DNA from 3 places in the Sphingobium sp. DN12 genome. Region 3 is predicted to be linked to each of the others. Evidence: predicted binding sites of a transcription regulator. Region 3 holds the regulator's gene; each other region holds the start of a gene.
What was found. The regulator LexA, encoded in region 3, represses DNA repair genes until DNA is damaged. The targets are predictions, from matches to a motif close to GTTCCNCNCTTGTTCT.

Region 1 (5,340 bases), 1.4 Mb from region 3:
TAATTGCGCATCGCCCTCACCCTTCCGCCGCTGCGCGGCTCCCTCCCTCTCCCACAGGGAGAGGGAATCTGATCACTGGCAGGCGAGGCACTCGTCATAGTCGGTGGTCTCGCCGATCTCGAACTTGGGGGCGTCGATCGTGTTGTCCGCTTCCACGCCACCGGCAAAGCCGGCGCGCTGCACCGACTTGGAGCGCAGATAATAGAGCGACTTGATGCCCAGTTCCCAGGCGCGGAAGTGGAGCATCAGCAGATCCCACTTCTCGACATCGGCCGGGATGAACAGGTTCAGCGACTGGGCCTGGTCGATATAGGGGGTACGATCGGCCGCCAGTTCGAGCAGCCAGCGCTGGTCGATCTCGAAGCTGGTCTTGTACACATCCTTTTCTTCCTGGGTCAGGAAGTCGAGATGCTGGACCGAGCCGCCGCGTTCCAGGATCGAGTTCCACACGGCGCTCGAATCCTTGGCCTTTTCGACCAGCAGCTTTTCCAGATAGGGGTTCTTCACCGCAAAGCTGCCCGAGAGCGTCTTGTGGGTGTAGATGTTCGCCGGGATCGGTTCGATACAGGCCGAGGTGCCACCGCAGATGATCGAGATCGACGCGGTCGGCGCGATCGCCATCTTGCAGGAAAAGCGCTCCATCACGCCCTGGTCGGCGGCGTCGGGGCACGGCCCGCGCTCCTGCGCCAGCATCATCGACGCCTCGTTCACCTTGGCGTTGATATGCTTGAAGATGCGCAGGTTCCACGACTTGGCCATGGCGCCTTCGAACGGGATGCCGCGTGCCTGCAGGAAGCTGTGGAAGCCCATGACGCCCAGGCCGACCGAGCGTTCGCGGCTGGCGCTATATTTGGCGCGGGCCATTTCCGGCGGGGCGCGGTCGATATAGTCCTGCAGCACATTGTCGAGGAAGCGCATGATGTCTTCCGCGAAGGTCGGATGATCCTTCCACTGATCCCAGGTTTCCAGGTTCATCGAGGAGAGGCAGCAGACCGCCGTGCGATCCTGGCCGAGATGGTCGCGACCCGTCGGCAGGGTGATTTCCGAGCAGAGGTTCGACGTCGAGACCTTGAGCCCCAGGTCGCGGTGATGCTTGGGCATCATCCGGTTCACCGTGTCGGAGAAGACGATATAGGGCTCACCGGTGGCGAGGCGGACCTCGACCAGCTTCTGGAACAGGGCGCGGGCGTTGACGGTGCCGCGCACCGACTGGTCCTTGGGGCTGCGCAGGTTGAAATCACTGCCGTCGCGCACCGCTTCCATGAACTCGTCGGTCAGCAGCACGCCATGGTGCAGGTTGAGCGCCTTGCGGTTGAAGTCGCCGCTCGTCTTGCGGATTTCCAGGAACTCCTCGATCTCCGGGTGGGAGACGTCGAGATAGCAGGCGGCCGAGCCGCGACGCAGCGAGCCCTGGCTGATCGCCAAGGTCAGCGAATCCATCACGCGGACGAAGGGGATGATGCCGCTGGTCTTGCCGTTGAGGCCGACCGGCTCACCGATGCCGCGCACGCTGCCCCAATAGGTGCCGATGCCGCCGCCGCGCGAGGCGAGCCAGACATTCTCGTTCCAGGTATTGACGATGCCTTCCAGGCTGTCGTCGACCGAGTTCAGATAGCAGCTGATCGGCAGGCCGCGGCCGGTGCCGCCGTTCGACAGCACGGGCGTCGCCGGCATGAACCAGAGCTTGGAAATATAGTCATAGACGCGCTGCGCATGGTCGGCATCGTCCGAATAGGCGGCGGCGACGCGGGCGAACAGATCCTGATAGCTCTCGCCGGGCAGCAGATAGCGATCGTTCAGCGTGTCCTTGCCGAATTCGGTCAGCAGCGCATCGCGCGACGAATCCGTCACGACATGAAAGCGACGCTCATGAATCTTGGACGACGCGGACTCGGTCGCCTTGCCCTTGGCAGCCTTGGGCTCGGCCTTGTCCACCAGATCCTCGATACGCTCGTCCATTACCGTCGCCACGTCGCCGTTTCCACCTTGTTCACTATCTCGAAAGTCCATGCGAGCCCCCGATTGTTCCTGTTCCGTTCGATTCGGTCCAGCAATGCCGGGGCGCACCCAGGCATCATAGCATGAACCCGATCGGGCCGGGACAGAAATGGGGTCAACCGATCCGATCGCAAGGACAAAAGCCCCATATCGCCGGAAGCAGGTCCGACAATGCAATCACAATCTATTGGGTGACCCCCTTGGTCCCGATACCACAGATAGTGCCACAGCCCCGCCGACACGCAAGAGGGTAAATGACAGTTCGGGGACTCGGTTCATCGACGCTGGGATTCGTTTCGTCGCTGACACGCCACCCCATAGCGCAACGACGCGCGGACTTCCAAGGGCCTTGGAAAAGACAAGGGGGGCCCATGAAATTAAAAAATAAATTTGCCTTGCCACGCAAATGCGCGCGTCGCGCGATTGGCGACAAAATCATGACATGGGGGCAGAGGCGCGGACGCGACCACAATCTGTTGAATCGCTGCCTTTATCGCCCCCCTGCATATCACCGCACGATACGCTATGATGATGGGAAGGCAGGCGAATCCATCCGCAGCGATCGGGAGGCAGGCATGATCCTCTATTACCATCCCCTCTCCTCCTATTGCTGGAAGGTGCTGATCGCCTTCCATGAAAATGGCACGCCCTTCACCCCGCGCATCCTGGAGGATGAAGCGGCCCTGGCCGAATGGCAGGCGCTCTGGCCGCTCGGCAAATTCCCCGTGCTGCACGACCCGGTGCGCGGCGCGACGATCGCGGAGGCGAGCATCATCGTCGAATATCTGGGCCGGCACGAACCCGGCACCTTCCGCCCGATCCCGGTCGATGGCGATGCGGCGATCGAGGTGCGGCTGATGGACCGGTTGTTCGACAATTATGTGATGGGGCCGATGCAGGCGCTGGTCGCCGACCGACTGCGGCCCGCGGATGCGCGCGATCCCCATGGCGTGACGGCCAATGTGGCGGCGCTGCGCAGCATCTATGCGGTGCTGGAGGATCGGCTGGCGGGGCGGAGCTGGGCGGCGGGCGATCATCTGTCGCTGGCCGACTGCGCGGCGGCGCCCTCGCTTTATTATGCCGATAGGATCGTGCCGCTGCGCGCCGGCCATCCGGTGCTGGGCGCCTATCTGAACCGGCTGGAGGCGCGGCCGAGCTTTGCGCGGGTGCTGCGCGAGATGCAGCCCTGGTGGCAGAATTTTCCCTTTGCCGACGGGCCGCTTGCGTCCTGAACCGCAACCCTCTTCTGGACTCATCGTCTCAAAGGCCTATAGCCCCGCCTTGCAGGGACCTGCCGTGCAGAGGCGGGCCGCAAGAATAGGGACCAGGGTAGATGACCGTCATCAAGACCGCCGACCTCATCGAGAGCGTCGCCGACGCACTCCAGTTCATTTCCTACTATCACCCGATGGATTATATCCGGGCACTGGGTAAGGCCTATGAGGCCGAAGCCAATCCGGCGGCGAAGGACGCCATCGCCCAGATCCTGACCAACAGCCGCATGTGCGCCGAAGGCCACCGCCCGATCTGCCAGGACACCGGCATCGTCAATGTCTTCGTAAAGTGGGGCATGGAGTGCCGGCTGGACGATAACAGCCGGTCGATGCAGGAGGTGATCGACGAGGGCGTGCGCCGCGCATATCTGAACCCCGAGAACCGCCTGCGCGCGTCGATCCTGAAGGATCCCGCTTTCAGCCGCCAGAACACCAAGGACAACACGCCCTGCGTGCTGAATGTCGAGATGGTGCCGGGTAACAAGGTGATCATCGACGTCGCGGCCAAGGGCGGCGGCAGCGAAAACAAGACCAAGTTCAAGATGATGAACCCCAGCGATTCGATCGTCGACTGGGTGCTGGAAATGGTGCCGCAGATGGGCGCCGGCTGGTGCCCGCCCGGCATGCTGGGCATCGGCATCGGCGGCACCGCGGAAAAGGCCGTGGCGCTGGCCAAGGAAAGCCTGATGGACCCGATCGACATGGGCGAACTGAAGGCCCGCGGCCCGCAGAACAAGATCGAGGAACTGCGCATCGAGCTGTTCGACAAGGTCAATGCGCTGGGCATCGGCGCGCAGGGCCTGGGTGGCCTGGCCACCGTGCTCGACATCAAGATCCACGACTATCCCTGCCATGCGGCGGGCAAGCCGGTGGCGATGATCCCGAACTGCGCCGCGACCCGCCATGCGCATTTCACCCTCGACGGTTCCGGCCCGGCCTATCTGGAAGCGCCCAAGCTCAGCGAATGGCCGCAGGTCGACTGGAAGCCGAGCAAGGAAGCGATCCGCGTCGATCTCGACAATCTGACGCCGGAACAGGTGCAGGGCTGGAAGCATGGCGACCGTCTGCTGCTGAACGGCAAGATGCTGACCGGCCGCGACGCCGCGCACAAGCGGATCGCCGACATGCTGGAGAAGGGCGAGACCCTGCCGGTCGATTTCAAGGGCCGGGTCATCTATTATGTCGGCCCGGTCGATCCGGTGCGCGACGAAGTGGTCGGCCCCGCTGGCCCGACCACCGCGACGCGCATGGACAAGTTCATGGACATGATGCTGGAACAGGGGCTGGCCGCCTGCGTCGGCAAGGCCGAGCGCGGCCCGGCCGCCACCGACAGCATCGCCAAGCACAAGAGCGCCTATCTGATGGCGGTCGGCGGCGCAGCCTATCTGGTCGCCCGCGCGATCAAGGAAGCCAAGGTCGTGGGCTTCGAGGATCTGGGCATGGAAGCGATCTACGAGTTCACGGTGGAGGACATGCCCGTCACCGTCGCCGTCGATAGCGAAGGCCAGAATGTCCACCGCCTCGCCCCGCTGGTGTGGCAGGAGAAAATCAAGAAGGAGAAGCTGCTCGAAGGGGCGTAAGGCCGCCCGTCAGCAACTATCTAATTGATACGGATCAAGGCGGCGCGCGAGACGGGAACCCCGTTTCGCGCGCCGCATTATGTCCGGCACCCAAAGCCGGAGTTCATCCATGTCCTTCACGCAGCTCGAACCGCCCTTGCCCGTCATGATCGAAGGCAAGGGCAAAGGCTATGCCTTCGCCGTCATCGATTATGGGCAGGAGCATAATCTGATCTGGGTGACGGGTCTGAGCGACAGCGGAGAAATCTGGTGTGCGCCCAACCCGCTGGTCCGACTGCAGAGCAACTGGACAATGGGGCGCGAGCCGCATCATGAGCCCGACTGGAAGAATGTCACGCTGGCGCCGATCAAGCCGAGCTGACGAAAAAGGCGCGCCATTCCATCGGATGACGCGCCTTTTTCTTTGGCCCCACCCCATGCACAGCATGGGGAGGAATAACCTTAGTCTTACAGCTTGCCGCTCAAGGACACGCCGATGATGCGGGGTT
Region 2 (5,340 bases), 230 kb from region 3:
ATCCGGATCGCATCGTCCGGCCTTCGGCGCAGCGACAGCCCAAGATAGGCGCGATCGCCAAATGTAAGGTTTAAACGGCAGAGCGCTCGTGCATTGGCGTCGTCGGGCAGATCGGGAACAAGGATGGCGATCAACCCCTCGTGCCATTGTTCGACATCCTCCCAATGCAGCTCGCAGGCCCCCTTCCCTGCTCGCGCCTTGCCAACGGACAGCAGGCGGGTCAGCCGCGACCAGGCGGCCTTGTCGGTTGGATAGACCAGCAGGCTGGTGCCACAGGCAAGATCCAGCCGACAGCCGGGGATCAGACGGACGCCGGTTTCCTTGGCCGCTTGCCAGGCGCGCACGATCCCGGCTACCGAATTGCGATCGACGACGCCCAGTGCCGGTATCTTGAGCCAGGCGGCCTGAGCGAACAGTTCGTCAGGGGAGGACACGCCACGCAGGAAGGAGAAATGCGTGGTGACCTGAAGTTCGACATAATCCTCGCTCATCATCCGAACACACCATGGATGTGCCAGGAGAGATCGCCCGACCGCAGATTTTCGCCATCGCCGCGCCGGAACACCCAGAAACGCTCGCCCCGCTCATTCTCCACCCGGAAATAATCGCGCACGGCATAGCTCTCGCCGCGCCGACGCCACCATTCTCCACGAATACGCTCCGGTCCATCTGCCCGCACCACGACATGGGCGACCCCGCGCCAGACGAAGCGGCGTGGCGGCTGGTCGGGAAGCTCGGCCATGACATGGTCGATCCGCTCTGGCCGCCGCAGAATGCGGGCGGGCCGTGGCCATAAGGTCGGCCAGGGCATAGCGTCAGCCAGTGGCGCGATGCGCCCAACGCCGCGCTCGGGTACATCACTCTCGCGCATGGTCGGACGGTAAATGGCCCCCTGCCCCAGCCGAGCAACGATCTGATCGACGAGGAGTGCGATATCCGCCGCTTCGCCCGTCCCCAGATCGGCGTCGATCGCCGTGGGCGCCAGGGATTCGCTGCGCAACGCGAGCAGCCGCATGCGTTCGATGCCGAAGCCTGGATCGATGGTCTCGATCTTCATCGCGAGCAGCCGCAGCATATGGCCGATGTCGCGCGTGCCGCGCGCGGTCCCGACCGTGACGATCTGTTCTTCCTTGTCCACCCGCTCGCAAACAAGACGCAGAAGCCGCACGCCAAGCCCCAGTTCGCGCAATGTCCGCGCCAGATCATCGGCAAGGTCGGCCATGACCCGCGCGATCGTCTCAGCCGAGCCAATGGGTTCGGCAAAGATCCGCAGCACCTGCGGCAGTTCGAATGGGACAATGCCGACGAGCGGCTCGCCAACCCGCCCGATTGCCTGGTCGAGCCGGTGAAGCAGACTGGCCCCAAAACGGCGGCCGAGCGGCGCGCGCGGCATGGCGATGAGATCGGCGATGCGCTCGATCCCGAGGCGCTGGGCGGCGCTGCGCTGGCGGTCATCGAGCCGCAGTGCCGCTACCGGCAAGCTGCTGATCGCTTCCAGTTCCCCATGCACGTCGCAGATCGCAATGCGCTCTTTGCCATAGCGGGCGAGCGCATGGGCAGCGCCCGCCGTGCCCGCTATAGCGATGCGCGCGTCCAACCCGATCCGACGGCAAAAGCCGATGATCCGCCGCGCCATCGCCTGCTCGCCTCCGAAGAGATGGGCAACGCCGGTCAGGTCCATGAGCAGCCCGTCAGGCGCGTTGACCTGTGCGGTCGGCGTCCAGCGCCGCACGGCGAACAGCGCGAGCCGTTCCAGCTCCCGCACATCTCCCACCGGGTCAGCGTCGCGCGTATCGAGGCCGGGCACCATGGCTTTAGCCTGGGTGAGCGGCATGCCGGAAAAGAGACCAAGGCTTGCAGCTTGCGCGTCGAGTGCGGCGATCACCATGCGCTGCTTGTGAAGGATGCTGGTGACCAGCGGCGATGCGTCTGGCTGCGCATGTCCAAGGGGCTTCAGATTTGGCGCTGCCGCTTGCTTGCCCGATTTGAACGGATTGTCGGCCGCCTCCGAGCGGCGACCGAGTTCACGCGGCGAGGGACGTTGATGCGCAGGCAGGCTATCGATTTGTTCCTCGCGCGTGCCCATCGCGGCGCCCGCCCCGGCAGTCTGCGCCCAGCGCGCGCCAGGACGCCACCCGCCGCCACGTGGGCAGGAGCAGGACGAGCCGTCTTCCTCTTCGAGCGGAAGGACGGGCAGTTGGAGCGCAGATATCCGTTCAGGCGGCCTGCCGGTCCTCGCCTCGTTTCGGCGCAGCCGATCGACGGCGAGGCTCGGCAGGAACAGCGAGGCGACCCGTCGCATCGCAGCCCTCCAGTAGCCAGTTATCAGGATCCCCGCCGCGCTGGCGCACCAGTGACACCTGCCAGCGCGAGCGACCGACGCCAGATACCGGCAAGGGATCGGACGGCGCACAGCCGATGCGCCAGCGCGTCAGCGCAGAGGAAGGTTGGCCCAGCGGATCTTGCGCGGACCGTCGCCAGCGCCGCAGCAGCAGGGCCGTGGTGTTTCCCTCCTCAGCCGCCAGTTGCAGGCGACGCGTGGCGGTCATGCCGATGCGGGTAACCTCGCATACCACGGCTGCCAGTGCGCCATGGCGCAGCGCCTCTTCCATTACGGCAAGAGCGTGGTCGTCCTTGCCGGCTTCGACCTGGATCAGCCGGGTCGCCGGTACACCGGCGCAGGCAAGGCCGGGCGCGAACAGGTCGGGCTGGGACATGATCCAGAGAATATCGCCTTCCGACGCTCTGGCCGCGATGCCCGCAGTGAAGAGGGTGGCGGCGGCGTCATCGCCCAGCGCGCCGGTGTCGCCGGCAATCTCGTGCAGCGCGGCGCGCACCAGCCCGCCTGCTGCCAGGCGGTCATCGACGGCGGCAATACCGAAGGGCAGGCACGGCACATCGGCCCGCGAAACCGGCGCTATAGCCTGGATTTCGGCAATAAGGGCTTGCAGCCTTTCCGGGCGCGGGACAGTCGGCATGATGGATGAGACTCACGTGTTCTCTATATGTTCCTCTGATACTGTCACGGAGTCAATTGATCGAGATTTCAGTGGCGCATGTGCCTGATGCGCGTCACAAAAATCTGGTCCGCCAAAAAGCGGCCCGCCGTCCTCAACTGGACGGGCATTTTGGCCTTCATCATCTGAGCCGCGCCACTGAACGGTAAATCTCCGCTCGATGGCTGCGGCAATTCGCTCGACGATATCGAGGCGCGCGCCGCGGGAACGGGCAAAATTGCGATCGGACAGAGCCCGGCGCAGCCAAAGTGGTGCCATCGAAAGTGCGATGGAAATATCGACGCGAAGCTGATGCGCGCGCCCCAGCCGCTCACGGCCCTCGGGCACGTGAAGGTCATCGGCTAAAGGGCGATCTGGCTCATCTGATTCCATGATCGACGCCTAGAACATATCAAGAACGCAACGTGCAAGAGGCGCTGCGAGTTATCCACAGATAATTGGAGAGATGCCGTGTGACCGCCCGCTATTGCGCCAATACGCATTGACGCTCATAGGCGATGACCATGGACGACCATATGAAAGCGATCATCGAACGGACGGTCGAGCGCGCGCCCCAATGGCTGCGCAATGATCTTGGCGGCAAGGATGCGAATGCCCGCCGCAGCGCTGAAGAGACGCTTGCGGCTATGATCGCCAACGCACTGAACGAAGGGGCCGGCGAAAAACCGACGACCTGATTTCTGAGAGGAACCTGATCAGTCACCACCGTCAGCTTGAATATCCACGCTCGGCCTCTCGGTTGAGTGTGCCACCCTTCCCCCCTTTGGCTGGCAACTCCCTGAACCTTGGCCCCGTGTTTTAGTTTGCTCCGGCGGCGTTTTATTTCGCCTGCGAGACAGAACAGAGCTTCGGATGTAGCACGCCGACGACCAGTATCTACCAATCCGTGGTGCTGACATGGGAAGATCGGCTGACCCGTGCAGGGCGCGTTCGAGCGACACGTGCCGAGTGCCGGTTGGGATGGTTGGCGGCTAGACGGATTTTATCATGAACTTCAATACGGGACTTTCCTCAACATAGCCTGGCGCAAGCCATCCAATCGGGTTCAAAAGCCGAGGATGGACCTCCAATTTCCGCACAGAACTTCTCCTGAAGCATCGAATTGGCGCGGTCCTGACGGACACGGCTCCATCTCCACTACGCTTCGACCAAGCCACCTTCAGTGTCCTGTCCCATTCGGGCAACGATCCCCGCGCGAGGTGCGCCAGGTGGCGCGGCCCTTCCCACATCCTCGATGCTGACGAAATCCGCAGCTGTGTTCGTTTCCACTGAGAATTGACCCGGGTAGGGCGTAAATTTCCATTGAGAATTGACCCATGCTCAACTCGTCCCTGGCTTTGACAAGCGAAGATATATGGAGTGATGGACATGGCTAGTGAGCGTTATCCGGCGCCGACATTTTGGCGATCATGTGCCGATCCGGGAGATAGCGCGCCGCACCCCACTATTACCAAGCGCGTCCCGTGCGCGGTCAAAATCAGCGGGCGTATTTGGGGTCAAGTCGTCCGCGAAATACCTCATATGCGATAACGACGAACCACCTTCGCCTGCCCTCCGACATGAAATCATGGACCGCTTCGACAGTCCGCCCGAACCGTTGGATCATTTGTCCTATGTCGTCGATTACGTTGGCATCCCGCTGCTAATCGCCCCCCCCAGCAGACGATAGCGCTGACATTGGCGTGGAGCGTCCCCTCCCCCTCTATCCCAACATGATCCTTCGCCTTGTGCGGTCCTTCACCATGTCGCTAGACGCATGTTGAAGAGCATGTACCTGCGCCGTCGAGCAGACGATCAGTTGGGAAGATGGCGCGCGCTTCTTCCCCGATTTCCATCGTCCAGAAATACTCCGGAACGCGAACGATTTTCCGCATGGGGATGGAAGCGATCAGCGACACAATCCTGATCTGAGACATACCCCGTTGGGGTTATTCGCTGCGCTGCAAAATGTGCTATCCGATTCGCGCGACCCGACGGTTTGTCTTCACGATCGATCGTTCACTGGCCCCGTCCGAAATGGCGGGGCCATTTTAGTTGATCGTTGGTCGCGTGAGACTGAAGTCTTCAGCGGCGATCAGCATCAGAAAACTTCCATCGACTTGGACCAGGGCGCCCCGCGCGAAGGCCTTCTGGGCCGCATCGGCGATCCATCCGATCATCCCGCCGAAAGCTATCAGCACTTCATCATCCGCAGCTTTGGTTGCCGCTAGCATTTCGCCTTCAGACAAAATGAGCATCCCTGAGAGGCCCTCGAACGTCGCCGGGATCCGCATCTCGCCATCGGCCACTTCACCGGCAGCCCAATCGACCTGGAGTGTATCGC
Region 3 (5,340 bases):
GCGGGCTGCATGTGACGGCGCTGATCGGGGCGGTGATCTTCCTGCTGTTGCGCCTGCTGGCGTTGATTCCGCGCGCGGCTTTGGACTGGCCGCTGATGCTGATCGCGGCGGCCGGGGGCGCGTTGGCGGGAATCGGCTACACGCTGCTGACTGGGGCGGAGGTGCCGACGGTGCGATCCTGCATCGCGGCGCTGCTGGTGCTGGGCGGGCTGGCGCTGGGGCGCGAGGCGATCACATTGCGGCTGGTGGCGACCGGTGCGCTGGTGGTGCTGGCCTTCTGGCCCGAGGCGCTGATCGGCCCGAGCTTCCAGATGAGCTTCGCCGCCGTAGTCGCGCTGGTGGCGCTGGGCGAGCATCGGCGGTTCAAGGCGTTCGCGATGGCGCGGGACGAGCCTTGGTTGCGCAAGGCCGGGCGGACGGTGGCGGCGATGCTGGTGACCGGCCTTGCCATCGAACTGGTGCTGGCGCCGATCGCGCTTTTCCATTTTCACAAGGCAGGTTTGCTCGGCGCGGTGGCCAATCTGGTCGCGATCCCGCTCACCACCTTCGTCATCATGCCGCTGGAGGCGCTGGCGCTGTGCTTCGATCTGGCCGGGCTGGGCGCGCCCTTCTGGTGGCTCACGGCCAAGGCGATCGCGCTGTTGCTGGCGGTGGCGCATGGCGTGGCGGCGAGCCCGATGGCGGTGATGCTGGCGCCGGCGGTGCCGGGCTGGATTTTCGGGATCATCGTGGTGGGAGGCCTCTGGTGCCTGCTCTGGCGCAGTCGCTGGCGCTGGCTGGGGCTTGGGCCGGTGGCGGTTGGTCTGATCGGCATCGCGCTGCTGGCGCCGCCCGATATCGTGGTGACGGGCGACGGGCGGCATGTCGCGGTGCGGACGCCGGCGGGGACGATGGCGCTGCTGCGCGAGGGGGCGGGCGACTATGTCCGCGACGTGCTGAGCGAGAGTGCGGGCTATGACGGGACGCTGGAGGCGATCGCGAAGATGAAGCAGGCACGCTGTTCGACCGATCTGTGCGCGGTGACGTTGCCGCGGGGCGGGCACGACTGGCGCTTGCTGGTGACCCGCAATGCGATGCTGGTCGATCGCCCGATATTGGAGCGGGACTGCGCGGCGGCCGATATCGTCATCAGCGACCGGGGCCTGCCCTGGTGGTGCCGACCGCGCTGGATGAAAATCGACCGCCGGCTGCTATCCCGCACCGGCGGCCTGTCGATTGGCCTTGAAAGCGGCAAAGTTCACACCGTCCATCGGCCCGGCGACGCGCATCCGTGGATCGTGCGACCGGCGGTGCGGCGACGGGTGTCAGGGCAGTTTGGCGGAGGTTGATATCTGGCCGCTGGTGAGGTGGCCGATCAGGCCGGTCACTGTGCCGGTGGGCGAGCGGGTGAAGACCAGCAGGTCCGCGCCGCCGGGGATGGCGAAGGCGCCCGGACCGACATGGATCAGGGCAGTCGGCGCATCCTGTGGCGTCGATTGGCCGTAGAGCGTGCCGTCGTGCACGGTGATGATGTCCGTCAGGCCGGCTGCCGAGCGATATTGGCCGACATAATCATCGAGCGGGTCGGCATCGGTCGGCACGGGCGCGGGGGGATAGAGGATCGAACTGTCCTGCCGGTGCAGATAGAGCCAGCGACTGCCCTGGCGCACAAAGATATCGCTTTCGTGCCAGCCGCCGACGGCATCGGCCATGTCTTCCCGGATCTCGGCATCGACCAGGGCGATGTCGTCGATGATGCGGGCATGGATCGACTGGATGGCATAGCTGCGCGACGGGTTGGAGATGGTCGGCAGATAGGCGGGCAGGTCGGCGCGGGTGCGCCGCTCGCCCAGATCGGAAATGACGACATAATCCTTGTCGAGCATCGCCATATATTTCGCGATATCGCCGCTCTTGAGCGCGGCTAGGCGCGTTTCGATCAGGCTGCGGAAAGGGGCGAGGGTCTGTTCGTCATCCTGCGCGATCGCAGGAGAAGCGCATGACAGGACGATGATCGGACAGATGGAGCGCAAATAGGACATGAGCCAGACCCCCTGTAACGCAGCGCCATGCTATCATGGCTGCAGGGGGCTGCCCATCCCGGATCGGACGGGACGGGGCGACGGAACGCTGCTCCGCCGCTCACCGGGTCAGTTGTAGCGGCGCAGCAGGCCGGCGAGCTTGCCTTGGATGCGGACCTGGCGCGTATCGTAGATCTGCGGTTCATAGGCGGCATTGGCGGGATCGAGCCGGACCCGGCTGCCTTCGCGGCGGAAATATTTGAGCGTCGCTTCGGCGTCGTCGATCAGGGCGACGACGATCTGGCCCTCGCGCGCGACATCGGTGCGCTGGATCAGCGCGAAGTCGCCGTCGAGAATGCCGGCCTCCATCATCGAGTCCCCCGACACTTCGAGCGCATAATGGTCGCCCGAGCCGAGCAAGGCGGCGGGGACGGAGAGCATGGTATGGCTTTCCATCGCCTCGATCGGCACGCCGGCGGCGATGCGGCCGTGCAGCGGGATTTCGATCACGTCATTGGCGGCGGTCGGCAGCAGCACGGCCGGAGCCGACACCTTGGGCGTCGGAATGGCCGGCGCGGGGGCGCGGTGCATCGCATCGGGCAGCTTCAACACTTCGAGCGCGCGGGCGCGGTTAGGCAGGCGACGGATGAAGCCCCGTTCCTCCAGCGCATTGATCAGCCGGTGGATGCCGGACTTGGAGCGCAGGTCGAGCGCGTCCTTCATCTCCTCGAACGAAGGGGACACGCCGCCTTCTTCCAGCCGGGTCTGAATGAAGCTCAGCAATTCCTGCTGCTTAGGCGTCAACATCGGCGGTCCTCCATGGAACGAATGAAGAACGCATAGGAAACGGAAAGGGGCAAGTCAAGCGCGTTAAGCCATGCGCCGCTTTTGCCGGTCAGGCAGTCAGATAGTCAGGCGGTCAGGGGGATGATGTCGACCATGTCGCCGGCAATGGCGGGGGCTGAGCCGGCCGGCCGGCGGATCAGACAGTCGGCCAGCGCCATGGCGGCGGTGGCGGCGCTGTCCTGCGATGTGACCGAGACGATGCCGTCGGCCCCGCGATAGGCGCGCAGATAATCGTCGCGCTCCGCCGTTGGGCCGAGTGGGGCCGCAAGGCGGGCCTGCACGACCGGCGGCAGCGGCGCGCGCGATCCGGCGAGATGGCGGACCAGCGGGCAGAGGAAGAGGGTGCCGGTGACGAAGGCGGAAACCGGATTGCCCGGCAGGCCGAGAAAGGTGGCGTTCCCCAGGCGCCCGGCCATCAGCGGCTTCCCCGGCCGCATCGCGATCTTGTAGAAATCGAGCGTGCCGCCGGCGGCCGCGAAGGCGGGGCGGACATAGTCATGGTCGCCGACCGAGGCGCCGCCGGTCGAGACGATGATGTCGGCCTGTGACGCCTGTTCCAGCGCCTGCGTCATGGCGGAGAGATCGTCGGGCACGATGCCGAGGTCGATCACCTCGCAGGGCAGGGCGGCGAGCAGCGCGGCCAGCATCGGCGCGTTGGAGGAGGGGAGATAGCCCGGCGGCGTCGGCGCGCCGGGGGGCACAAGTTCATTGCCGGTCGAGAGCAGGGCGATGCGGGGCCGGGCGCTGACGGGCAGGCTGCCATGGCCGCCAAGGACGGCAAGCGCGATCTGGCCCGGCGTGAGGCGGCTGCCTGCGCTGACCAGCAGCGTGCCGGCGCGGAAATCGGAACCGAGCGGGCGGACATGCCTGCCGGGCGTCAATATGCCGTCATGCGCGGTCAGTTTGTCGCCGGCGCGCGTGGCATTTTCCTGGATCAGGATCGCATCGGCGCCGGCCGGCAAGGGCGCGCCAGTGAAGATGCGGCAAGCCTGGCCCGGTTGCAGGGGCGGGATATCGGCGTCGCCCGCGCTGCTGGTGGCGACCAGCTGCCACGGTCCGGCGCCTTCGGATGCGCGCACGGCATAGCCGTCCATCGCGGAAAGATCGGCCCAGGGCTGGTCGCGGAGCGCGGTGATGTCGGTGGCGAGCCAGCGACCGGCGCAGGCGGAGACGGGCACATGTTCGGCCGGCAACGGATCGGCAAGGGCAAGGAGCCGCGCCTGCGCGTCCGCGATCGGCATCAGGCTCATCGGCCAGCTTGCTCCGGCGCGGTCCAGTCGCCCGACTTGCCGCCGCGCTTGGCGAGCAGGCGAACATCGCCGATTATCATGCCCTTATCGAGCGCCTTGGCCATGTCATAGACGGTCAGGAGCGCGGCGGTCGCGGCGGTCAGCGCCTCCATCTCCACCCCGGTCTGGCCGGCGGTGCGCGCGGTCGCGGTGACGGTGACGCCGTCGTCGTGCAGGGCAAAGTCGATGGTGACGGCGCTCAGCGGGATCGGATGGCAGAGCGGGATCAGTTCGGCGGTGCGCTTGGCCGCCATGATGCCGGCGACACGGGCAACGGCCAGCACATCCCCCTTCTTGACGAGGCCGGCGGCGATCGCCTGCGCAGCGTCGGCGGCCATGGTGATGCGCCCGGCGGCCACCGCCTCGCGCGCGGTCACAGCCTTGGCCGAGACATCGACCATGCGAGCGGCGCCATCCTCGTCCAGATGGGTGAGGCCGGTCATGCGCCCGTCAGCAGGTTGCGGGTCGCCGCCTCGACATCGGCCTGGCGCATCAGCGTTTCGCCGACCAGGAAGCAGCGCACGCCATGATCGGCCATGGCGGTGAGGTCGGCATGCGAACCAAGGCCGCTTTCGGCGACAAAAGTGCAGCCGTCGGGCGCCTTGCCCACCAGTTCATAGGTGCGAGCGAAATCGACGCTGAAGTCGCGCAGATCGCGGTTGTTGACGCCGATCAGGCGCGAGCGGAGCTTGAGCGCGCGTTCCAGTTCGGCCTCGTCATGCACCTCGACCAGGGCATCCATGCCAAGGCCGAGCGCCGCGTCCTCTATCTCCTGCATCTGGCCGTCGTCCAGCGCGGCGACGATGATCAGGATCGCGTCGGCGCCGAGCGCGCGGCTTTCGAGGATCTGCCAGGGATCGACGATGAAATCCTTGCGCAGCGCCGGCAGCGCGCAGGCCGAGCGGGCGGCCATCAGATAATCGTCATGGCCCTGGAAATAGGGCTCGTCGGTCAGCACCGAAAGGCAGGCGGCGCCGCCGGCGGCATAGGCCACCGCATGGGCCGGCGGATCGAAATCGGCGCGGATCAGCCCCTTGGACGGGCTGGCCTTCTTCACTTCGGCGATCAGGCCGAAGCCCGAGCGGGCGGCATCGTCCAGTGCCCTGCGGAAGCCGCGCGGCGGGGTCTGCTCGCTGGCGCGGGCGTGGAGCGAGGCGATCGTCGTCGCGGCCTTGCGGCGGGCGACATCCTCGCGCTTGAAATCG

Region 1: a site for LexA is predicted at 1,978-1,993, ahead of ACI6S0_RS21980 (ribonucleoside-diphosphate reductase subunit alpha). Genes of this name have one in related genera too.
Region 2: a site for LexA is predicted at 3,406-3,421, ahead of ACI6S0_RS06650 (DUF6771 family protein). Genes of this name have one in related genera too.

Annotation. Positions count from the first base shown of each region.
Region 1 is NZ_CP173717.1:4,616,996-4,622,335, reverse strand. Features, by position in the region: gene ACI6S0_RS21985 (endonuclease domain-containing protein) at 1-11, opposite strand, end outside; gene ACI6S0_RS21980 (ribonucleoside-diphosphate reductase subunit alpha) at 73-1,959, opposite strand; gene ACI6S0_RS21975 (glutathione S-transferase family protein) at 2,574-3,230, shown strand; gene ACI6S0_RS21970 (fumarate hydratase) at 3,332-4,852, shown strand; gene ACI6S0_RS21965 (hypothetical protein) at 4,962-5,213, shown strand; gene ACI6S0_RS21960 (TonB-dependent receptor) at 5,300-5,340, opposite strand, start outside.
Region 2 is NZ_CP173717.1:1,385,999-1,391,338, reverse strand. Features, by position in the region: gene ACI6S0_RS06670 (error-prone DNA polymerase) at 1-491, opposite strand, end outside; gene ACI6S0_RS06665 (DUF6504 family protein) at 491-2,302, opposite strand; gene ACI6S0_RS06660 (ImuA family protein) at 2,217-2,978, opposite strand; gene ACI6S0_RS06655 (hypothetical protein) at 2,991-3,389, opposite strand; gene ACI6S0_RS06650 (DUF6771 family protein) at 3,521-3,694, shown strand; gene ACI6S0_RS06645 (hypothetical protein) at 5,048-5,340, opposite strand, start outside.
Region 3 is NZ_CP173717.1:1,154,643-1,159,982, forward strand. Features, by position in the region: gene ACI6S0_RS05480 (ComEC/Rec2 family competence protein) at 1-1,328, shown strand, start outside; gene ACI6S0_RS05485 (DUF4440 domain-containing protein) at 1,305-2,021, opposite strand; gene lexA (transcriptional repressor LexA) at 2,130-2,807, opposite strand; gene ACI6S0_RS05495 (molybdopterin molybdotransferase MoeA) at 2,912-4,096, opposite strand; gene moaC (cyclic pyranopterin monophosphate synthase MoaC) at 4,093-4,578, opposite strand; gene trpC (indole-3-glycerol phosphate synthase TrpC) at 4,575-5,340, opposite strand, start outside.